4 regions of the Methylobacterium sp. 391_Methyba4 genome follow, and region 2 is predicted to be linked to each of the others. Evidence: riboswitches for the same ligand, from Rfam matches in the RefSeq annotation. Region 2 holds a riboswitch; each other region holds the start of a gene.

Evidence for each region. A riboswitch is a leader RNA that binds a small molecule or an ion and turns the genes downstream of it on or off. The one in region 2 is predicted to bind cobalamin.
Region 1: it holds a riboswitch for cobalamin, as region 2 does, so the genes downstream of both, P9K36_RS18495 (TonB-dependent receptor) here and P9K36_RS17745 (CbtB domain-containing protein) in region 2, are expected to answer to the same signal.
Region 3: it holds a riboswitch for cobalamin, as region 2 does, so the genes downstream of both, P9K36_RS01615 (TonB-dependent siderophore receptor) here and P9K36_RS17745 (CbtB domain-containing protein) in region 2, are expected to answer to the same signal.
Region 4: it holds a riboswitch for cobalamin, as region 2 does, so the genes downstream of both, P9K36_RS05760 (TonB-dependent siderophore receptor) here and P9K36_RS17745 (CbtB domain-containing protein) in region 2, are expected to answer to the same signal.

The regions. Positions count from the first base shown of each region.
Region 1 covers NZ_CP121475.1:3,930,335-3,936,008, reverse strand. The annotation lists gene P9K36_RS18495 (TonB-dependent receptor) at 1-1,823, opposite strand, end outside; cobalamin riboswitch at 1,961-2,160, opposite strand; gene P9K36_RS18490 (cytochrome c biogenesis protein CcdA) at 2,371-3,090, opposite strand; gene P9K36_RS18485 (thioredoxin family protein) at 3,098-3,487, opposite strand; gene P9K36_RS18480 (pentapeptide repeat-containing protein) at 3,531-4,331, opposite strand; gene P9K36_RS18475 (Crp/Fnr family transcriptional regulator) at 4,518-5,192, shown strand; gene P9K36_RS18470 (IS91 family transposase) at 5,636-5,674, opposite strand, start outside.
Region 2 covers NZ_CP121475.1:3,798,276-3,803,949, reverse strand. The annotation lists gene cobW (cobalamin biosynthesis protein CobW) at 1-787, opposite strand, end outside; gene P9K36_RS17755 (DUF1636 domain-containing protein) at 784-1,185, opposite strand; gene P9K36_RS17750 (CbtA family protein) at 1,178-1,915, opposite strand; gene P9K36_RS17745 (CbtB domain-containing protein) at 1,932-2,114, opposite strand; cobalamin riboswitch at 2,150-2,343, opposite strand; gene P9K36_RS17740 (discoidin domain-containing protein) at 2,510-3,868, shown strand; gene P9K36_RS17735 (peptidase S10) at 3,932-5,479, opposite strand; gene P9K36_RS17730 (DNA polymerase III subunit chi) at 5,527-5,674, opposite strand, start outside.
Region 3 covers NZ_CP121475.1:320,936-326,609, forward strand. The annotation lists gene P9K36_RS01600 (alkyl sulfatase dimerization domain-containing protein) at 1-511, shown strand, start outside; gene P9K36_RS01605 (patatin-like phospholipase family protein) at 606-1,655, shown strand; gene P9K36_RS01610 (hypothetical protein) at 1,988-2,188, shown strand; cobalamin riboswitch at 2,755-2,961, shown strand; gene P9K36_RS01615 (TonB-dependent siderophore receptor) at 3,198-5,285, shown strand; gene P9K36_RS01620 (ABC transporter ATP-binding protein) at 5,285-5,674, shown strand, end outside.
Region 4 covers NZ_CP121475.1:1,189,385-1,195,058, forward strand. The annotation lists gene P9K36_RS05750 (RluA family pseudouridine synthase) at 108-1,526, opposite strand; gene P9K36_RS05755 (NUDIX domain-containing protein) at 1,669-2,136, opposite strand; cobalamin riboswitch at 2,243-2,436, shown strand; gene P9K36_RS05760 (TonB-dependent siderophore receptor) at 2,720-4,903, shown strand; gene P9K36_RS05765 (PepSY domain-containing protein) at 4,897-5,674, shown strand, end outside.

The DNA of each region.
Region 1 (5,674 bases), 130 kb from region 2:
AAGGTCACGCCCGCCGAAGCGATGGTCGTGGGGGCTTCCGGCACCCGGTTGCCGACCGGATCGTAGTCCGAGAACCGGGCGTTGGTGATCGTGAGGTCCCCCTCCAGCGAGAGCCAGGGCGTCACCGCATAGCGGTTGGTCCATTCCACACCGAAGCGCCGGGTCGGGCGGCTCGGCTCCGTGGTGCCGGTGTCGCCCTGGAACAGGTTCTCCGAGGCGAAGTCGAGCCGGAACAGGGCGACCGCCGTCTCCAGTCCGGCGATTGAGCGGTTGCGCAGGCCAATCTCGTAGCCCGTTGACGGCACGAGGAAGGGCGAGCGCGTGGTGTTGAAGAGGGACGATGTCGGATCGACGGTGGCGGTCACGCCGCGCACGTCGTTCGAGTGGAAGCCGCCGCCGTAGTTCACGTAGAGCTCGGTGTCGAACCAGGGCCCCAGCACAAGGCCGAGCTTCGGGTTGACGATGGCATCCCGCGCCTTGCCGGAGTTGGCCGGCGTGTCGGAGACGACGCTCGCGTAGTAGCCGTCGGCACGGAAGCCGACGCTGGTGCGCAGCCAGTCGGTCCAGCGCACACGGTTGTCGAAATAGAAGGCCCCGCTCGTCTCCAGCACCCGGTCGTCGAGCACGCCGGAGCGGTACTGGCGGTTCGTCGTGTTAAATAGGCCAACGCGGATCGAGTCCGTGCGGGTCTGGACGCCGATCTCGTTCTCCATGGGCAGGCCGAACAGGTCGCCCTGGAAGATGTGCAGGGCCTCGCCGCCGCCGATGATGCGCTGGTCGAGCTGGTGGAACTGGTCGCCGTTGACCGGGTCGTTGAGGAAGTAGGTGAAGTCGTTGAATAGGTTGAGCTGCGAGCGGATCACGTAGGCCGAGGCCCGGGTGATGCCGGTGTCGTCCGTCGCGCTGAACTTGCCCGAAATCGAGAAGCGGGACGTATCGCCCCCGTCGGTCGGGTTGATCGTGCCGTAGCGGCTGATCAGCCCTTCCGTGACCGCCCGCTCGGGGATCTGGTTGGTGGCCGTCCACTTCGCCGCGTAAGCCATGCCGGTGACGGAGAAGCCGTCCAGCGCCGTGCCCTGGCTGTAGCGGGCCACGCCGTTGATCTTGCGCAGGACGTCCGGGACGACCCAAGGGCCGTTGTAGACTTGCGCCTCGCCGGCCAGGAGGAGGTTGCCCTCGCCGAGCGGGACGGTGGTGATCGAGAGCGCCCGCTTGTAGCCGAAGCTGCCGATAGAGGTGAGGGCGACGTTCTTGGGAGTGCTGTCGAGATAGTCGATGCGCACCGAGCCGGCCGAGGCGAAGTCGCCGTCGCGGACGAAGTACGGCCCCTTGTGGAACTCCACCGCCCCGACGAGTTCGGGGATCAGGAAGTTGATGTCGGCATAGCCCTGGCCATGGGCGTGGGTCCGCATGTTGAGCGGCATGCCATCCAGAAAAAGGGCTATATCGGTGCCGTGGTCCAGGTTGAACCCGCGAAGGAAGAACTGGTTGGCTTTGCCCTCGCCGGAGTGCTGGGTGACGATCAGGCCTGGCACAGATTCCAGCACCTCGCCGGGTCGGGTGACCGGCCGGCTGTTGACCTGCGCGCCCGTGATGACGCCGGAGCTGGCGGAAGCCACGGGCGTGCTGATGCCGCCGATGCCGGTCGTGCCGCCCACATAGCCCGCGCTCGCAGCCGGACCGATCTGCGGGGACGCGGCTGAGGCGGTCTCGGCGGTGACAGAAATCTCCTCCAGCGTCGTCTCGCCGGTCGCCGCGCTCGGGGCGGATCGGTCCTGGGCTGAGGCTGCGGATGCGAGCGCAGCGAGGCCGGACAAGGTCAATAGTATTCGGGTGGGTGGGCGACGGGACACGGGACCTAGGGCGACGGCAGTGGCACGTCACCGCGAATGAGGTCTCCGCGCTTAGCAATAGCCCGGCGCTTCGACACCCGTCAGGACACCCCGCCCGACGCGTTTCGCGTGTGACCACGGCTGACGGCAGGTCTCCTGGCTCGCGGGTCACCGCCCTCGCACCGTCTTCCCGGATGAGGCCCATCCAGTGACGCGGTGGTGCTGAGCTCGCCGCTTACAGTTGCGGGGGCAGCCGCGGCTTCGGGGCTGGGCCCTTCACCACGTTCCCTTTTGATCCCCGAGGGGAACCGTCGAGCGAAGCTTAGCATTCGGGCTTCGCCGACCGTCAAGGCTTAACGGCCGTTTTACGTCTGAGTGGTGACCTTCATCCCTGGGGTGTGTCGAAACGGCGACGTGGACGCGCCCTCTACGGCCATCGGCGAGCGCGGCATGATCGTCGAAGATGGGTGGGTTTCTGCCGGTCTGCTTCTGTGCGACACGGGCACCCGAGCGGACATCACCTCAACGACCTAGACGGTCAGAGGCGAGTGGTCAGGTCCGTCAACCAATTTGGCGAGGCGTTGACGAGAATGGTCTCCGCAGCCTTGTCGTAGCCCGTGGCGATCATCAGGCCGGTGGCCACGAGGATGGCGCCCAGAGTGACCTTCAGGCCCTTGCCGAGCCCCATCATCCGGTTGCGCCAGCGCATCAGCATCTCGCGGGACAGCGTCCCGAGGAGCAGAAGCGGAAGTCCGGCGCCCAGGCCAAATAGGAGCATCGTCAGAGCGACGGTGCCGAGGTCGCGTCCCTGCGAGGCCAGCAGCGAGGCCGCCCCGAGGGTCGGTCCGACGCAGGGGCTCCAGACCGCGCCGAGCAGCAGCCCGACCCCGAACTGTCCCAGAAGTCCGGCAGTCGAGAAGCCACCGAACCGGCTATCGGTCCAGTTGCTCACCGGGCCGGCGGCGACAGCAAGCCGGGCCTGGGCGGCCGGAACCATCAGGACGAGCCCGATCAGGACCAGCATGATGGCCGCCACGGTGCGGAAGACATCGACATCTAGGCCGAGGGCGAACCCTACGGTCGCCACGAACAGCCCGATGGCCACGAAGGATAGCGCGAGGCCGGCAGCCAGGGCGGCGGGGCCGAGCCTGTGCTCCGATGCGGCCGCGCCCAGGACCAGCGGCAGCAAGGGCAACACGCAGGGGGACAGCACCGAGAGGATGCCGGCCAAGAACGCGAGGCCGAACGTCGTGGCCATCATCGACCTACAACGCCTTCTCGACAGCGCCCTCGATCCACTCCGGCCGGGTGTCACCGACCGAACGACCCGTCTCCTTCTCGCCCTTGAAGGTGATCAGGGTGCTCTGTGTCGTCACGCCGAACCGCTTCAGCACGTCCTTGCGGCTGTCGAAGTCGACGTCGAACACCTGCAGGTCCTTGAACCGGGGCTGGGCTTCCAGCTTAGCGAGGATTGGCTTCTGCGCCGCGCAGACGGTGCACCACGGCGCGGTGACATGGACGAGGATCGGCTTGCCGGCCTTCTGCGCCGCCTCGAAGGCATCAGGCGTGAAGACGGCCTCGGCTGCATTCGCAGCGGTACCAAACAGCAGGGGAGCGGTAGCCAGCGCGCCGAGCAGGAAGCGACGGGTGGTCATAGGCTGTCTATGTCCTTGTGATGGGTGGAGGCGAACGGGCGGCTCAATTGGTTGCGTGTGTGACGGCGCGGTCTACGTTCACGCGCTCGGCCCAATCCTTGGCCTCGGACTGACCCTTGAGGTCGATGAGCCGGGCGCCGCTGACGTCGACGTTCTTGAAATCGGCTCCGGTGACCGTAGCGCCCGTCAGGTTGGCGCCTGATAGGTCCGATCCCATCAGCACCACGTCGGTGAGGTCGGCATCCTTCAAGTTGGCGTATTCGAGCCGAGACCGGCCGAGGTTAGCGCCCTTCAGGTTGGCGCCGGAGAGGTTCACCGACACGAACACGGCCCGCATCAGGCCCATGGACTGGTTCTTGATGTCGGCGCCGCCTTTAAGGTCGATCAGCGTCGCGCCGCTCATGTTGGCACCTTTGAAGTCGCCAATGGGCATGGCGCGACTGAGGTCGGCGCCGCTGAGGTTGGCGTCGCGGGCGGTGATGCCGAACATTTTCGTGTCCGCGAGCTTGGCGCCGGACAGGTCGGCCTTCAGGAGCCATGCCTGTTCGAGGTTCGCGCCGGTGAGGTCCGCCCCACGCAGATTGGTGTTGTTCAGGCGCGCGGTCCGCAGGTTGGCCCCCCGCAGGCTTAACCCGGAGAGATCGAGGCCGGACAGGGATTTGTCGCGGAGGTCGACCGGCTTGCCGTCCGCAGCCTTGATCAGCGCCTCGACGTCGGCACGGCTCATGTCGGCCTTGGTCATTGCGGGTGAGGACATGTCTGCCCCGAGTAGGAGATCCTGTTCGGCCACGGCAGGGCCGGCGGCGAGGACGGCGAGCATGAAGCTCAGGGCGAGGCGGCGCATCGGTTCACTCCCGGCGGGCACCGCGCGGGGCGGGCGCCCGTATCGTGTTCGTTGTGATGCGATGCTATGCCGGGCCGCTGCACCCGGTCGGTGACCCAGGTCACACAAGTCCGGAGCGGCGGGAGAAAAACGCAACGCGAGCCGGACGATCAGCCCGTCGTCATGGCCGGGGGGACCACGCCAGCCATGACGGACGCCCAGAAGGTCGAGCGATGGATCGACCGGTTTCCGCTGCTCCAAGCTCTCAGCCCGGCGCACCTCCAGATCGCCCGGGGAACCGTGCATTTTCCGGTGCTGAACGCGGGCGCCACCGCCTACGAACTTGATGGCGAGTGCGCCAACTACCTGATGTGCGTGGAGGGCCGCACGCGTGTTTTTCGCATGTCGGAGGGCGGGCGCGAGGTGCTGATCTACAAGGTTGGCCCGGGCGGAACCTGCGCCCTGACTACACAGTGTCTCTTGTCCGGCGGCACGTTCCCGGCACAGAGCGTGGCGGAGGAGCGGACCGAACTGGCCGCTCTTCCTGTAACCACATTCCAGCACCTACTAGGCGAGAGCGCTGCGTTCCGCAGCTTCGTCATGGATGACTACACGCGGCTGATGTCCGGCCTGTTCACGCTGATCGACGAGGTCGCATTCGCGCCGTTGAAGCAGCGCCTCGCCCAACGGCTCCTGGCCGAAGCCAATCCGCGGGGTGTTGCCGCAGTGACCCATCAGAAGCTCGCGGACGACGTTGGCAGCGTCCGCGAGGTGGTAAGCCGCCTTCTGGGGCAATGGGCCGAGGCGGGTCTGATCGAACTTCGTCGAGGCGAAGTCGAGATCGTCGACCGCACGAGCTTGGAGGCCGCAGGTCGAAGCTGACCCACGGCATGCCGGCGTCTGCTTTCGAGGCCGAAGCAAATCCCACTTTTCGACCGGGTTGGGTCAATAGGAGGCCGTCTGCTTTTGAGGCGTATGTGCTTCGAAGCAGACCGGCGGCTTTCGTGAAGAGTTTCGGGCGCCGGCAGGCGTACGAAAGTCTCCGAGGAACGAACCCGCGGGGACCGAGGCAGTCGGCTATGGGGATTGAGCGATCCGGCCTGATGGCGCGGGCGAGCGCGATGGCCGGCGAGGGGCTCGGCGGAGATGGCGGGGTGATCCGCCGGGACAGGCCGACGGCCAGCACGGGGTGGTCGGAGCGATGGCCGGCGGGTCTCGGTCTGGATCGGGCGGCCGGAAGTGCGGGTCGAGGCGGTCGGGGCGCAACGCTCCTCCGGCCGCGGCTCGAAGGCCGGCGGCATGATGGTGGCTGACGACGTGCCGGGTCACGGTGCTCTCATCCCGGTCAGGGCGGACGCGGTCGG
Region 2 (5,674 bases):
CGGGGCGGACGGGCAGCGCCACGGTCTCGAAGTCGTCGTGGTCGTGATCCTCGCCCTCGCCGTGATGCGACGGGCGGGAATCGAGATCGTCCTCGGCGGCCGCCGCGAGGCCGAGCAGCACCCGCGGGTCGATGACGCCGTTCTCGGTCTCCACCACCTTCACGGCCCGGGGCAGGTGGCTTTCCACCTCGGCACGTACCCGAGCGCGGGTCGGGGCATCGATGAGGTCGGCCTTGTTGAGGACCACGAGGTCGGCGCAGAGGAGTTGGTCCTCGAAGACCTCTTCCAGCGGATTGTCGTGATCGACCGATTGGTCCGCGGCCCGCTGGGCGGCCAGTGCCTCCGGATCGTCCGCGAAGACGCCGGCGGCGACGGCCGGGCCGTCGACCACTGCGACGACCCCGTCGACGGTGACCCGCGAGCGGATCGCCGGCCACTGGAACGCCTGAACCAACGGCTTCGGCAGCGCGAGGCCCGAGGTCTCGATCAGGATGTGCTCCGGCGGCTCGGCGCGGCCGAGGAGAGTCTCCAGCGCCGGAACGAAATCGTCCGCGACCGTGCAGCAGATGCAGCCATTCGGCAGCTCGACGATAGCTTCTTCGGTGCAGCCTTCGACCCCGCAGGCGGCGAGGAAGGACTTGTCGAAGCCGACGTCGCCGAACTCGTTGACCAGAATGGCGAGGCGGCGCCCCCTGGCGTTCTCGACCACGTGGCGGACCAATGTCGTCTTGCCGGCTCCGAGGAAGCCCGTGACGATGGTGCAGGGGATCTTGTTCACGATGGTCATTCCGCGGCCTCCAGGGTGCCGGCGGGGAGCGGGCGGGGTTCAGGGAACGGGGGGATGCGGGCGATCACGCCCTTGCGGAAGGCCTCCGGACGCTCGCGCCAGGGCACGATGCCGTCCGAGGTCGCCGCATAGGCCGCGAGTCCGGCGAGGATGGTCTCCGCCGAGGCGGCCGGATCCATGTCGCCGTAGACGTAGGTCCAGCGGTCGGCCGAGGCGACCGCCACGGTGCAGGGCCGCTTGCAGACCGACAGGCATTCCACCGCCTCGACCCGCAGGTCCGGGGTGCCGGCGCTCCGGGCCTGAAGCGCCTCCAGAAGGCGTGATCCGGCGCGCGGTCCATCCGGATCGTCGTCCGGACGGCGGCAGGTCGTGCAGACGTACAGGACGGTCTCAGGCACGGGCCGTTCCCCGTTGCGTGTCGCGGGAAAACGCCTGCCACGCCCAGCCGAGCCCCAACCCGATCAGGATCCAGAAGACGAAGCTGATCGCCAGCGACCGGGCGGCGAACTGTGCGGCCAGTGCGGCCGGAAGCTCCGACGCGCCCTCCGGTGCCTGCGGGGCGCCGACGACGTGGGGGGTTATGATCAGGACGAGGCCACCCAGGATCGTGATCAGAGCACGGCGGATCGTGATCAGGTAGAGTCCCATTCCGGTCGCCGCCGCGGTCATCACCCACCAGGCCTGCCGCGCGGCCAGCGGTGCAGCGGCGCTGCCGGGCAGTTCCGGCGGCAGGCCGAGGCCCGGCGCGAGGGCGACGCTGGCGAAGCCCGCCACCGCGAAGGCGAGACCGACCTGCGGCGTCGGCTCGCGGCCGCAGGCGAGCATCACCGCGCCGAGCAGCAGGGCGTAGCCGACGCCGCCGACGAGGGTCGCAAGACCGGTGAAGGCCATCCGCGGCAGTCCGGGGCCGGGCTGCCATTCCGGTGCCGCGTCGGGTGCGGCGTGGTCATGCCCGGCATGGGCGAGCACGATCGGAAGGGCCTTCGCGGCCTGATGCGAGGGTTCCTGCTGCTCGTAGCGCTCGGCCGCGACGATCAGCGGCGAGGTCAGCGTGAGTTCGAGGCCCGTCACAACGGCAGCCGCGAAGAAGCCGGCGGCCAGGGCCGCCGACAGAAGCCGAATGATCATCCCTGCGCCGAGGGCGTCAGTGACAGGGGAAGTTCTGGGTATGGCGGAAGTCGTGCGCCGCGTTGTGGAACGCGATCGCCGGCGAGAAACCCGCCATGAACAGCAGGCCGAGGCCCAGCATGGCCGCGAGCGCGACGGCGACCGGACGCTCCGACGAGCGGGTACCGGCGGCGACGGGGGCGAGGGTCTGAGCGATCATCGTCGAGTGTCTCCAGCCGCCCCACCGGCGGCATTGCGGGATCCTGTTGCGACGGCAGGTCTCCTGGCTCGCGGCTCGGCGCGCCCACCGCCTTCCCGGATCGCTCCGGTGGCGCTTGGCAGGCGCTCGCCGCTCACAGTTGCGGGGGCAGCCGCGGAATCGGGGCGAAGCCCCTCACCGCATTCCCTTTTCACCCCGTTGCCGGGGCACCGTCACCGGCACGTTGTAGACGCATGCCGGCGACGACACAACGGAGCGGCGCCAGATCCGTTCGGATTCCCGTGCGTCCCTTCGCGGGTGGCCGGGCTTGACGTCCGCGCCCCGATGCGGGCACCGCCGCACCGGATGCCCGGCCGGCCCGGCATGGGCGCCTCCGCTCAGTTCTCGGAGACCCGATGGCCCTCGCAGACGATCCGAGCCCGGTCCTCGTCGATCTCGCCACCGGCCGCGCCCCCCGGATCGTACAGGACGAAGGCACCGCCTGGCTCGAGATCGATCTGGACGGTCGCTTTCCGATCCGCGCGGTCGCGCTGCGACCCGTACAGGATGCTGTCGCGCCCGAGGTCGGCGATGTGGCCGTCGAGGTCTCGCAGGACGGCGTCACGTGGTCCGCGCCCGACATCGTCGGCTGGACCGCCAAGCCGGGCGCCCTCGTGGCCGCCATCGGAGCCGACGAGCTGGTCTGGGCGCGTCTCGTGCGGATCGCGGTGCCGGATCCGGCGCTCGTCGCAGGCGTCGACATCCGCGCCGATGAAGCCGCCATCGACCTCATCGCCCTGCGGGCGCTCCTCGGGCTCGACATCACGCTCCTGAACGAGAAGCCCGACGCTAACGTCTACGTCACCTACAATCTCGAAGCCGCGCCTGGCCGGGCAAGCCGCAACCTCGTCGGCCTGTCGCTGTTCGAGAACGGCGCCTTCGGCAATTGCCTCGTGCAATACATCATCGCCGTCTCGATCGCGAAGGCGCTCAACCTGAAATACATCAAGGTCCCGAAGGTCGACCGCAGCAAGGTGATCTTTCTGACCGAGAGGCTGACCTGCGACGGCATCACGTTCATTCCGCCGGACGAGCCGCTTCCGCCGGACGGCTACTTCCTGTCCGGCTTGTATTTCGATCCGACGCAGTTCGAGCGGGTGACGGCGCTGCAGGGCCCGATCGACTCGCGCGCGATCGTTCAGGATGTGATCCGGCCCCTGTTCAACGGCCTGCCGCGGACATTTGCGGCCAAGCCCGACGATCAACTCCTGATCCATATCCGGTCGGGCGACATCTTCAGCACCTGGGTCGACCCGCACTATCCGCAGCCGCCCTTCGCCTTCTACCGGATGGTCATCGACCGGCTGCAGGCCGAGGGCCGCATCCGTTCCGTCAAGCTCGTCTTCGAGAACCGGCTGAACCCGGTCATTGCAGAAGTGGAAGCCTATGCGGCGCAGCGCGGCCTACCCGTGGAGATCCAGAGCGAATCGCTGATCTCCGATGTCGCCGCTCTGGTGAACGGCCGCTACCTCGTCTTCGGGCTCGGAACCTTTGGGCCGGCGATCTGCCACCTCTCGGAGCGCGTCGAGCAGGTGTTCTACTTCGCGTCCAATTGGCCGCAGGGCTTCCAGTCGATTCCCACGATCGGGAAAGTGGTCGAGGTTCGTGATCGCGAAGGCCGGTACATGAAAGTCGGCGAGTGGCAGAATACCGACGCTCAGCGCCGGAGCATGGTGGAGTACCCGGCCGAAGCTCTCGCCTTCGACGATGTCTGATCGGTCGCGCCGGTCACGATCCGACCGGCGACGACCCCGCTGCCTGCATCCCGGACGAACACGTCACGGTGCGGTCCTGAGACGTTCCGCGGGTGCGCCGGCCGAACGCGCCGAGCCGCCATCGCGGACCTTCAGGGCGTCCGTGTACATCCGTTCGACATCCGCCTTGAAGGCGGCGCGGGAATCCGGTCGCGTGTAGAACATGTGGCCGCCAGGGTAGACTGCGAGGCTCAGGCGACCGGCGCTGTAGGCCGGGACCTGCGCCAGCAGGAGCTTCGAGGCGAAATACGGGGTTACGAGATCGGTGAATCCGTGCGCCACGAGGACACGCAGGTGCCCGTCGAGGGCCAGGGTTCCCTGAATGTTCGACAGCACCTCCGGTGCCTGTCGTCCCGAGCCCCAGCTCCAGCCCCGATTGACCGCATTGTTCAGGAGCTCGTAGCGCATGTTGGCCACAGGCCATTTCAGCGTGCGCGCGTAGAGATCGAGCATCGCGCTGGTCAGCGGCGCCTGGAGCGCGGTGAGCTGCGGATCCTCGAAGCTCGATTGCGCGGCGGCCGGATTCGGGTCCCAGCCGGTGATGCCGGTATCGTAGGCGCTCGTCACGCGACCTTCGGCACGATCGATCTCCCGCTGGACGCTTCGGGTCGAGAGGCGCGCCGCCTGTGCGCGGACCAGGGCGGGATCGAGCCCGACGAGCGGGGCGACCTTCTCGGTCATCCGCGCAACCGCCGCGGAATCGCTCGGCCCCTTCAGGAGATCCGCCAGATAGGCACCGGATGCGTAAGCTTCGGCATCCCCCAGCAAGGCCGGCGTGGGTACCGTCCCGGCCCGCTCCAGCGCGCCGGCCGCCAGCGACGGCAACTTCAGCACGTAGCCCCAGGGATTGGCCCGCGGGGTCTCCAGCCACCCGAAGTCGAGCACCGGCGAGAGCAGCACCATGCCCGACAGGCCGACGCCGATCTCTTCCTGGAGCTTCTCCGTGATCAGCGGGCCGCGGAACCCGCCATAGCTCTCGCCGACGAAGAACTTCGGGCTCGCTAGACGATCGTTGTTGCGCAGGTAGCGGGCGATGGCTGCCGAGAGGGTCGCGGCGTCGGACTCGATCGACCAGTAGGCCTTGCCGTTGCCGTCCGCGGCCCGGCTGTAGCCGGTACCGACGGGGTCGATGAAGACGAGATCGGTGAAGCCGAGCCACGTCCCGTCGTTGGGCGTGAGCGTGACCGGCTGCGACGGGCTGATGCTGTCGCCGCCGACGGGCAGCCGCCAGGGGCCGATCGCCCCGATGTTGAGGTAGGCCGACGCGGCGCCCGGGCCGCCATTGACCGCGAAGGTCACCGGGCGCTCCTGGCCGTCCTTGGACGCCACCGTATAGGCCACGAAGGCGATCTCGGCCTGCAGCTTGCCGGCCTCGTCGACGAGCGGCAGGCTGCCGGCCGTGGCGGTGAAGTCGAGGACCCTGCCGTCAGGCAGCGTGACGCTCTGCTTCGTGACGGAATCCGGCGGCAGGCGTCGTCCGTCCGGCCCGCGCGGTGCCGGCTTGCTCTCCGCGGGCGGATGTCCGTGCGGCGCCTCCTCTGCCCAGCCGGCCGAGGGCAGGGCGATGAGCATGCCGAAGGCGAGCACGGCGCGCGCGAGACGTCTGTTAAGGGCCACCATCACGCCTTCTTGTTCCAGCGTCCGGAATCGTCCTGCTGCCAGTAGGCGACTGTGTGGCCCGCCTCCTTGGCCTGCTTCCACTGCTCGCGCGCCCTCAGAAGGGCGTCCTGATCGGTCCCGTCGAACAGGATACAGATCCGCTCATAC
Region 3 (5,674 bases), 3.1 Mb from region 2:
CTGCTTCCTGGCTGGCGCCTACGAGCTGCGCTCCGGCATTCCGGAAGGCGCGACGGCCAGTTCGAGCAGCCCCGACGTGGTGCGGGCGATGCCGACCGAGCTCTTCCTGAACTTTCTCGGCATCCGCATGGACAGCCGCAAGGCGGAGGGGATGCGCTTCACCATCAACCTGATCACGCCGGACAACGGCGAGCGGTTCATCGTCGAATTGGAAAACGCGACGCTGACCAACATCGCGGGGTTCCAGGCCGAGAAGCCCGATCTCACCCTGACCATCAACCGGTCGGATCTCGAGCAGACGATGATCGGCGCCAAGACCCTGGAGGCGCAGATCGCCGACGGGACCGCGCAGGTCGAGGGCGACGCCGGCATCCTGAGCCGGCTGGCCGCCACGATGGTGACGTTCGACCCGCGATTCGAGATCTTGCCCGGCACCAAGGTGCGCGGTGCCGCCAATCGCGTGCAGTCCGACCCGTACCGGGCCGATTCCGGAGAGGTGGTCGCCGAGTAGCCGGCGAAAGCCGCTCTTGCTCCGCAGCCGATCGCGGTCCGGGATGGCGGCAGGACGACGGAAGAGGTGCTCACGGGATGAGGGTATCGGTCCCATGTCGGATGAGGCGATCACGGCGGGCAGGCGGGGGCGGGATCCGATCCTGATCGATCTGGCCCTGCAGGGCGGCGGCGCGCACGGCGCCTTCACATGGGGGGTCCTCGATCGCCTGCTCGAGGAGCCCTGGCTGAGCATCGACGGCATTTCCGGGACGTCGGCCGGTGCCATGAACGCGGCCGTCCTCATCGAGGGCTACGAGCGGGACGGGGCCACCGGTGCGCGCGCGGCACTCCAGACCTTCTGGGACGCCGTCTCGCGCGCGGCCCGGTTCAGCCCGCTGCAGCGCAGCCCGCTCGACGTGATACTGGGCCGCTGGACGCTCGATTCCGCGCCTCTGTATCTGGCCGCGGACCTGATGGCGCGGGTCTTCTCCCCGTATGACCTCAATCCGCACGACTTCAACCCGCTCAGACAGATCCTGGACTCGCGGCTGGATTTCGAGCGTATCGCACGGAGCCGGATCAAGCTCTTCGTCACCGCGACGGATGTTCATACGGGCCGGGGCCGGGTGTTCCGCAACGCCGAGGTCACTGCCGACGTGCTCCTCGCCTCGGCATGCCTGCCGACCCTGTTCCAGGCGGTGCGGATCGACGGTGCCTCTTACTGGGATGGAGGCTATTCCGGAAACCCGACGATCACCCCCCTGGTCCGCGAATGCGAGTCGCGCGATACGATCATCGTGCAGGTCAATCCGGTCGAGCGCAGACAAGCGCCGACCTCGGCCCGGGAGATCCTCAACCGGCTCAACGAGATCTCCTTCAACGCGGTCCTGCTCAAGGAACTGCGGATGATGGCCTTGCTGCGGCAGGTCGCGCCCACGGACAATTCCGAGTGCGCCCGATGGGCGGCCATGCGCATGCACCGCATCGCCAGCGACGTTGTCGCCGAGCTGGGCTCGTCCTCGAAGCTCAATGCGGAATGGGCATTCCTGACGATGCTTCGGGACGAGGGACGCCGGAGCGCCGCGACGTTCCTGACCGATCATGGGCCGGATCTGGGCCGGCGTCCGTCTTTCGACCTCGACCGACTGCTCGAAGGCGTCTGACGCAGCCGGAACGCCCCGTCGCGCATGACAGAGCTTGCTGAACTTGATAAAGATCAAGGTGCATATATTGATTTATGATTTATGTTTATTCGGTATAGATGCAGCATGTATTCCATTTATCAGTCTTGCGCGTCGCAGATCGACGATATCTTGTCAGACTAAATGGGTCTCTGCCCAAGCCTCTTCACACCGGTTCACGCGCATGATCGGCGCGGCACTTCGCAGTCGGACCGGCTCGATTCCGGGGGAGCACCTTCACACCGAAGACCGCTCGTCGCATCCGGCCGGCCCCGGAAACGGCCCGGCGCCCACAGACAGAGGAGTGAACGCTTATGCACACGATCCGGGCTCTTCGCGCGGCGCTGGCCGCCTTACCCCTGTTGACCTTCGCGACGTTCGCGGACGCGACGGCCGCTGGTCCCGCACTGGGCAAGGCGCTGGCCGGACCGACGGTGTCGGAAGCCAGGGTCACCATCGGCCGTCACAAGGCACTTCCGAAGAAGAAGCGTATCCATCGCGAGCGGAAGATGTAGGGGCGATCGAGCGACCGCAAATGCACGACTGACTTGACCGGCTGGCTTAGAACCGAACCGATCGAGAGCATCTGCCCGGTGCAAAGCCAGCCGGTCAGGGTATCGGGTTCGCGCCGAAGGAGAAGTTTTGGCACGGGGCCACCGCGACTACGGCGATGAGGCATGCCGCGATCCAAGGCTGGACGGCAAGGCCGGCCCTGAGATGGAGCGGGTCACCGAAGGACCGTATGCCGGGTCATGAGCTCGGGCCGCGCGTTCGGCAATCAGCAACACGATGCCAAGAGCGTTCCATCGGATTTCCATTCAGCTGAGACGCTCGGCGCCCAGCGGCGCATGAAACAAGTCGTCGATGACCGCTCGTCCGTTCGGTTCAGCATAGCGCATATCCAGCCGCCATCGGCCCGCCGATCTCATTCGGACCCGCGTCGTCCGAGCCCAATCCGGTCCATCACCGCAACGTGAGAGCGGTGCATTCCATCGGGGATCGGACTGTGTCCATAGCGCCACACGTAACGTAACACTGTTACAAAGTTTGTCAGGCCCGTTGACCGGATGCGCGCCGGTGGCGAATATCGTCCAGCCAAGGTTCTTCGGGTCCCGGCCCGGAGCTAAGACGGGAATTCGGTGCGCTTTTCGGAGCGAATCCGAAGCTGCCCCCGCAACTGTGAGCGGCGAGCGCCTGCCACCGATGACCACTGGTGCTTGCACTGGGAAGGTCCGGCGGGCGCTTTGACCCGTGAGCCAGGAGACCTGCCTTCGGCACGATGACGTCCCTCGGGCGGGGTGCCCCGGCGGAGCGCGCGGTGTCGCCGTCTCGTGGGCGACGCTGCCCGTATCCCCGTGGCCTCCACCCGGCAACAGCGAGTGTGTGGTGGCGACCTCCGAACGTCCGTCTCTCGGCGAGCCTGCGCGGTTTTCAGCGCCATCAGCGCGTCGTCCGCGGACTCCGCATCGCGGTCGGCGGCTGGCGCTCGCCGCTGTCCTCTCGGCCGGGCTTCCGATCGAGGACGTGCGGGCGCAGGAGAGCGTGACGTTGGAGGAACTCTCGGTCGAGCAGGTCGGGGAGGGTGCCGGCCGCACGACGGCCTCCGGGCGCGGCACCATCGGCCTGATCGGCCCGACGCCGGGATACGGAGCGGGCACGGCCGTCAGCGCCACGCGCACAGCCACTCCGCAGATCGACGTGCCGGTGGCCGTCTCCGTGGCGCCGCGGGAGACGATCACCGACCTCGCCGCCACCCGCGTAGACCGGGCGTTCAACTATCTGCCCGGCGTCGCCCAGCAGAACAATTTCGGGGGGCTTTCGATCTTCAGTTACGCCATCCGTGGTGTGACGACCTCGGAGATCTACAAGAACGGTTTCCCCCTCAATCGCGGGACCCCGCCTCCGCCCGACGCGCAGAACATCGAACGCATCGAGGTGCTCAAGGGACCGGGGGCGGCCCTGTTCGGACGCAGCGATCCCGGCGGGCTCGTCAACCTCATCACCAAGCAACCCACCGCCGAACGGTTCGTCGAGTTCGGCAATCAGGTCGATTCGTTCGGTCTGACCCGCGGTACCATCGATGCCGGCGGTGCCCTGAACGCGGACGGGACGGTCCTCTATCGCTTCAATCTCGCCGCACAGGGGGCCGGCAGCTTCCGCGACTTCGTGGACAGCGACCGGCTGCTCGTGGCTCCAGTGGTGAGTTGGCAGGTCACGCCGGACACACGCGTTACGGTCGAGACCGAGTTCGTGAAGAACCGCATCGTCTTCGACCGGGGCGTGATCGCGCTCAATCGCCAGCTCGGCTTCCTGCCGCTCTCGCGGTTCCTCGGCGAGCCCGGTCAGAGCACCTACCAGAACAACAATTCGCTGCAGGTCCGCGTCGATCATCGCTTCGATGAGAACTGGCAGATGCGGCTCGCCGCTTACTTCAACACCGGCGATCTGGAAGGGGAATCGGCGGAGATCCGCGGAATCGCCGCCAACAACCGCACCGTCTTTCGCGACCGCAACGTGCGCGACTATCGCTGGGACGTGGCGGTCGGTCAGGCCGACCTGATCGGGCGGTTCGATACGGGCGGCATCGGCCACACGCTCCTCCTCGGCATGGACCGGGAGAGCACCGACAGCCGGACGGTCTATCTGCGCTCGAACTTCCGCACGAGCCCCTTCGCCCTCGACATCTATTCGCCGGTCTACGGACAGGCGCTGCCGCCGATCACCATCCCACGCAACAATATCGAGCGCATCACCAATACCGGCCTCTATGCGCAGGACGAGATCGTCCTGAGCCCGGAATGGCGGGCGCTGATCGGCCTTCGGCTCGACATCTTCGAGCAGAGCTTCCGCGAGCGCGTGGTGCGCAGCCAAGTGGACCAGTCGCGGGTCGCGGCCTCGCCCCGGGCGGGCCTGGTCTACCGGCCGATCCCGGAACTCGCCTTCTACACCAATGTCGGCACGAGCTTCCGGCCGAATATCGGCACCGACGCCGCCGCCGTCACGCGCGGCACGGCGCTGCCGCCCGAGACCGGCCTCGGCTACGAGGTCGGCGCCAAGTCCGAATTATTCGGCGGCAATTTGCTCCTCACCGCCGCCGCCTTCCGCGTGGAGCGGGAGAACGTGCTCACGCCCGACCCGGCGAATACCGGCTTCTCCCTCGCGGCCGGCGCCGTGCGCAGCCAGGGCTTTGAGCTGACGGCTCAAGGACAGATCACGCCGGAACTGAAGCTCCTGGCCGGCTACGTCTATGCCGATGCCCGCGTTACCAAGGACAACGTGCTTCCGGTCGGCGCCCCCCTGGTCAACGTGCCCCGCCACTCCGGCAGCCTGCTCGCGGTCTACGAGCCAGCAGGCGCGTGGCGCGGCTTCGGGATCGGCGGCGGCGTGCGCGGCGTGGGCGAGCGGGCGGGCGACGCGGCGGGGTCCGGCTTCACCCTGCCGGGCTTCATCGCGGTCGATGCGCTGGCCTATTACAAATTCGGCAACGCCCGCGTGGCGCTCAACATCGAGAATATATTCGACACCGATTACTATGAGAGTTCACTGAACGTATTCCGCGTCTATCCGGGCTCGCCCCGTCGCATCACGGGCTCCGTGACGGTGCGGTTCTGATGGCGGTTGAGCCGGTGTTGGCGCTCGGCCGCGTCGTCAAGCAGTTCGGAGGCAGGACCGCCCTCAGCGGTCTCGACCTCACCCTGCGCGCGGGTGAGGTCTATGCCCTGCTCGGTCCCAACGGTGCCGGAAAGACCACCACGATCAACCTCATCCTCGGCTTCCTGAAGGCCGATGCGGGGGAGGTCCGGGTCTGCGGGATCGATGCAGGGACGGATCCCATCGCTGCCCGGGCGCGCACCGCCTACATCCCGGAGCAGGTGGCCCTTTATCCGGGGCAATCGGGATTGGAGAATCTCCGTTACTTCGCGACCCTCGCCGGTCTCGCGATCGATCGGGCGGAGGCCGAGACGCATCTCGCGGCGGCCGGCCTGGCGCCCGAGGCCTGG
Region 4 (5,674 bases), 2.6 Mb from region 2:
ACGGCATACCGGGCGCGGCCCCGACGGCGATCGGCGGGTCGCGCCGCAGGGCGGCGGCCGGAAGTCCCGTACACTCTGACGAACCCGGCCGTGCCCTGGCTGCCCACTCAGGCTTCCGGGGCCTCGACGATCGGGTCGTAGCGGGTGGCGTCGAAGCCCAGCAGGTTCCAGCTCTGCGCCATGTGGGGCGGTAGCGGCGCGCTCACATCCACGGGCTTGCCGGTGCGCGGATGCGGGATGACGATCCGGCGGGCGAGCAGGTGCAGGCGATTCTGGATGCCCCCCGGCAGCTCCCAATTCTCCACGGAGAAGTATTTCGGGTCGCCGACGATCGGGTGGCCGATATGGGCCGCGTGGGCGCGCAGCTGGTGCGTCCGTCCGGTCACCGGCTTGAACGACAGCCAGGACAGCTTCTGGGCGGCCTGATCGACCATCGCGTAGTAGGTCAGCGCGTGGCTCGCCCCCTCGTCGCCGTGCTTGGCGACGCGCATCCGCGCGTCGGCGTCGGTGGGCTCCTCCTTGGCCAGGTAGGTCGAGACACGCCCCTGCCGGACCCGCGGCACGCCCGCGGTCAGCGCCCAGTAGATCTTCCGCGCGGCCCGGGAGCGGAAGCTCTTGGCGAGCGTCGCGGCGGCGAGCCGGGTCTTGGCGACGATCAGGCAGCCAGCCGTATCCTTGTCGAGCCGGTGGACGAGGCGCGGCTTCTGGCCATCCGGGCCGGTGAGGGCGGCGAGCAGGCCGTCCACGTGCCGGACCGTCCCCGAACCACCCTGGACCGCGAGGCCGAAGGGCTTGTTGAGGATCATCATGTCGGCATCCTCGTAGAGGATGAGCGACCGTATGAATTCGGCATCGTCCTGCTCGCGGGCGGCGTTGCGCGGGCGCTCGGAGGGCTGGTCGAGGCGCAGCGGCGGCACGCGCACGCTCATGCCCGGCTCCAGCCGGTCGTTCGGCTTGGCGCGCTTGCCGTCGACGCGCAGTTCGCCCTTGCGGACGATGGTCTGCACGCGGGTGAAGGGCAGGAGCGGGAAACGCGCGGTGAGGAAGCGGTCGATCCGCATGCCGGCCTCGTCCGGCTCGACCATCAGGGTCTGCACCCCGGAGGCGAGGGTCGCGGAGGCGGCCGCGCGCTGCTCGCGGCGGGTCGGACCGGGTGTCGGCGCGGGGGCAGCGGCAGGGGCAGGCGCAGGGGCCTCCGAGCGCTTGGAAACGGGCCGGCTGCCGGGCTTCGCCGCCAGCGGACCGCGCGGCGCGGCGGCGTCGCGCCGCGGCTTCGCGGGCCGGGCCGGGACTGCGGCTGCGGCTGCGGCTGCGGCGCCCTGCGCACCCCAGGGATCGCGCGCACCCGCATCGTCGCCGCGATTGCGGGCCGCGCGCTCTGCAGCGTCGCGGGCGCTGGTGCGCGGGCCCGTGCGGGCACGGCCGTCGGCCTGGAACTTGCCGGGCTTGAACTTGCCCGCATCGAACTTGCCGGCCTGAGGCTTGCGCCCCTTCGGCCCGCCGCTTTTGGGAGGTCGTGTCGTCATGCTTCCGCCGGCACCCGTCTCCGCTTCGGACGGAGCGTCCGGGCGCATGGGCCGCGGCGTCGCGGACGTCCGGACCGATGGGATTGCACGGCTGTAGCATCGCCCGCGCGCAGCGGCAAAGGCGGCAGCGCGATCGCGCCCGTCAGGGCTCCGCGTCCCACGCCGCGCGGAGCGAGGCCTTCAGCCCGGTCGGGAAGAGTTCCGGCCCGCCCGGGACGTCGAGCCCGTCGAGATCGCACCACCGCGCCACGCAGGCGGTGCCGCAATCCTCGTGAAAGACGAAGCGCTCCTGTCCGTCGAACCGGCCGGGCGGCAGGGCGACCGGGAACAGGAACAGCACCTCGTGCCCGACCTGCCCCTCGTGCAGGAAGATGTTCTCCACGACGCGCGGGCCGCCGAGCACCGTGACGGTGACGCCGAGCTCCTCTTCGAACTCCCGGATCAGCGCGTCCTCGGCCCTCTCACCGAATGCGACGCTGCCACCGAGGGGCCGGACACCTGTTAGCCGCCCGTCATCCGCATGGATCTCCGCCACCAGCAGGCTATCGCCGCGCCGGGGGAGCCCCAAGGCCTTCACGCGGATCTCCGCAGGGGGACGCCAGACCGTCATGCCGAACCGGCTAAATCGTTCCCGACGGCGCCGCAACGAACCGGCGGGCCGCCGCGTCGATCCACGACAACTCCCGGACGTGCGGTTGACGCCCGGACGCACGACGGCCAAGCTGTTCCTCGACGGTTCCCCTCGGGGATCAAAAGGGAACGCGATGAGGGGTCCGCCCCGAAGCCGCGGCTGCCCCCGCAACTGTAAGCGGCGAGCCCTTCACCACCACGTCACTGGGTCACCCCGGGAAGACGGTGCGAGGGCGGCGACCCGCGAGCCAGGAGACCTGCCGTCAGCCGTGGTCACACGCGAAACGCGCCGGGCGGGGTGTCCTGGCGGGTGTCGAGGCGCCGTCCATCCCGAGGGGAGGCGGCCGCCGAGGCCTCGTTCGCGGTGACGTGCCACAGCAAGCGCGCCCGCGACGCCGTTCCCATGTCCGTCTCCACCGTTTCGCGACCTGCGATCCCTGTTCCGGGAGGCCTCCGCGCACCCGTTCAGGCTCAGGTTTCCGGATGGTCGAGGAATTGTAATGTTATTACAATGCTTATAGGACGAAGGGGCCGGCGCGCGCCGTGCACGGACCGCTTTCCCCATGCTTCTCTCGATCCATCGCGCCCGCTCCGGCGGGCCGGCTCCCCTCTGTGGCGTTCTCCTCGCGCTCCTCGCCAGTCCGACCGCCGCCCAGGAGGCCGTCACCCTGGATGAACTCTCCGTGGCCGGCGCGGGCGGAGACCCGAACCGCGCTGCGCCGAACGGCCTCAATCTGCGCACCCCGGACCGGACCGCGAGCCGCCTCGGTTTGACGCCGCTGGAGACGCCGGCCAGCCTCGACATCGTGTCGGGCGAGACCGCGCGGCTGCGCGGCCAGGATACGATCGCCGAAGCCGTGACCCAGGACGCCACCGGCATCACCACCATCGCGGCACCCGGCAACGGCAACGGCGCCTTCACATCCCGGGGCTTCGCCGGCCCGAACTCGATCCAGCAGCTCTACGACGGCACGCGCTTCTACGTCGGCGCCAACACGGTGACCTTCCCGTTCGACACGTGGAACGTCGAGCGGATCGAGGTGCTCCGCGGCCCGTCTTCGGTGCTCTACGGCGACGGCGCCATCGGCGGCGTGATCAACGTGGTGCCGAAGAAGCCGGTCTTCGTGCCAATCAACGCCGCCCGCGCCGTTGTCGGCACGGATGGCGTCGCGCGCCTTGCGTTCGATTCGGGCGGCGGAATCGGTCAAGCGGAGTTCGGCGACACCTTCGCGTATCGCCTCAACGTCAGCGGCAATCGCGCCGACGGCTGGATCCGGCCGGAGGGCGATTTCCGCAACCTCGCGGTCTCGGCCGCCCTGCTGTTCCGGCCGAGCGCCGATCTGGCGTTCACCCTGAGCCACGATCTCGGCTACCAGGAGCCCGCCCGCTACTGGGGCACGCCGCTCGTCGAGGGACGGATCCCGGACCTCATCCGGTTCAACAACTACAACGTCCGGGACGCGAAGATCACCTGGGCCGACAACTGGACCCAGCTCAAGACCGAATGGTCGCCCTCGGCCGACATCACGATCCGCAACACCGCCTACCGGCTCACAAGCCGGCGCCACTGGCTCGACGTCGAGCAATATTCCTACAACCGCGGCACCGGGCTGGTGGACCGGGGCGATTATCTGGAAATCTACCACAGCCAGGAGCAGGTCGGTGACCGGCTCGACGCGACGTTCCGGGGCAGCCTGTTCGGCTTGCCCAACCAGTTCGTGGCCGGGTTCGACGTGAACCACATCGACTTCCGGCACACCAACAACTTCTACTTCGACCAGACCACCAGCGTGCCGCTCGTCGGCTACGATCCGGGCCTCTTCCCGCAGAACGGGCGAGCCCGTCCGGCCTACGCCACGCAGACGAGCCAAGCCTCGGTCTTCGCGGAGGACCGTCTGATCCTGTCGGACAAGCTCTCGTTCCTCACCGGCGTGCGCCTCGACGTGCCGACGCTGAATCGGGAGGACCTGCAGACGGGATCGCGGTTCGAGAAGACCTACCGGGCGCTGGGCTACCGGTTCGGCCTCGTCTACAACCCGACGCCGGACAGCGCGCTCTACGCCCAGTACAGCTTCGCCACCGACCCGGTGAACAGCCTGATCACGCTGAACCAGTCGCTGGCGGGCTTCAAGCTCGCCACAGGCGATCAAGTCGAGATCGGCGCCAAGGGTCTTGCCTTCGACGGTGCCGTGGAATGGACCATCGCGGGCTACCGGATCGTCAAGGACAACCTGATCTCGGCAATCCCCGGCCAGCCGACGCTGTCCACGCAGGTGGGGAGCCAGTCCTCGCAGGGATTCGAGCTGGCCTTGGGCTGGCGCTTTGCTCCGGGCTGGCGGCTGGACGGCAACCTCGCGCTGCTGCACGCGCAGTACGACCGGTTCGACCAGACGGTGAACGGCGCCACGGTCTCGTACGCCGGCAATCAGCCGATCGACGTGCCCGAGCGCGTGGCCAACCTCTGGCTGACCTGGGACGTCTACCGCGACTGGACCGCGCGGGTCGGGCTTCAGAACGTGGGGCAGGTCTACAGCGACTTCGGCAATACGGCGCGGCGCCCGGCCTACAACCTCGTCAACGTGGTCCTCGACCATCAGGTCACGGCGGAGTCGCGCCTGTCCGTGCGGGTCTACAACCTGTTCGACAAGGTCTACGCGATCAGCGGCAATGCCGTGAACGGGGTCGGGACCAACTGGCTGCTCGGGCGGCCGCGCTCGGTCGAGGTCGCCTACACGGTGACGTGGTGAGCCTGCCGCGGCGGCTCGGCAAGGCGGGGCGGCGCTGGCTGCTGCTGTTCCACCGCTGGGCCGGGATCGCCGCGGGGCTGTTCTTCGCCCTGTGGATCGGCTCCGGACTGGTGATGCTCTACGTGCCGTTCCCGGCGCTCACCGGGGCCGAGCGCCTGGACCGACTCGCACCGATCGCCTGGGAGCGCGTCGCGGTGGCGCCCGACGACGCGCTGCGGGCCGGCGGTCTTGCCGGCGTGCCGGCGGCCTTCGCCCTGGAGATGCGCGGTGCGGAACCGGTCTACCGGATCGCCGACCGCGAGGGGCGCCGGGCCACGGTCTCGGCGCGGACCGGGGAGCGGCTCGGCCCGCTGAGGCCCGAGGATGCGTTGCGTCTCGCGGCCGAGGGGATTCCGGGCGCACATGTCGATCCGGTCGAGCGGGACCAGTGGACCGTCACGGCCCGGTACGACCCGCTCCGGCCATTCCTGAAGGTCGTCCTCGACGATGCGGCCGGGACCGAGCTCTACGTGTCTCAGGTCACCGGCGAGGTCGCCCTCGACACGACCCGCTTCGAGCGCGGCTGGAACTGGGCCGGCGCCGTGGCGCACTGGATCTACCTGACGCCGCTGCGCGCCCGGGCCGATCTGTGGCGGACGGTCCTGCTTTGGCTGTCCGGCTTCGCCGCCCTCGGGGCGCTGAGCGGCCTCGCGATCGGGATCTGGCGCCTGCGCCTCCGCCGCCGCTACGCGGGCGGGGCCGTCACGCCCTATCGCGGTCTCGCACGCTGGC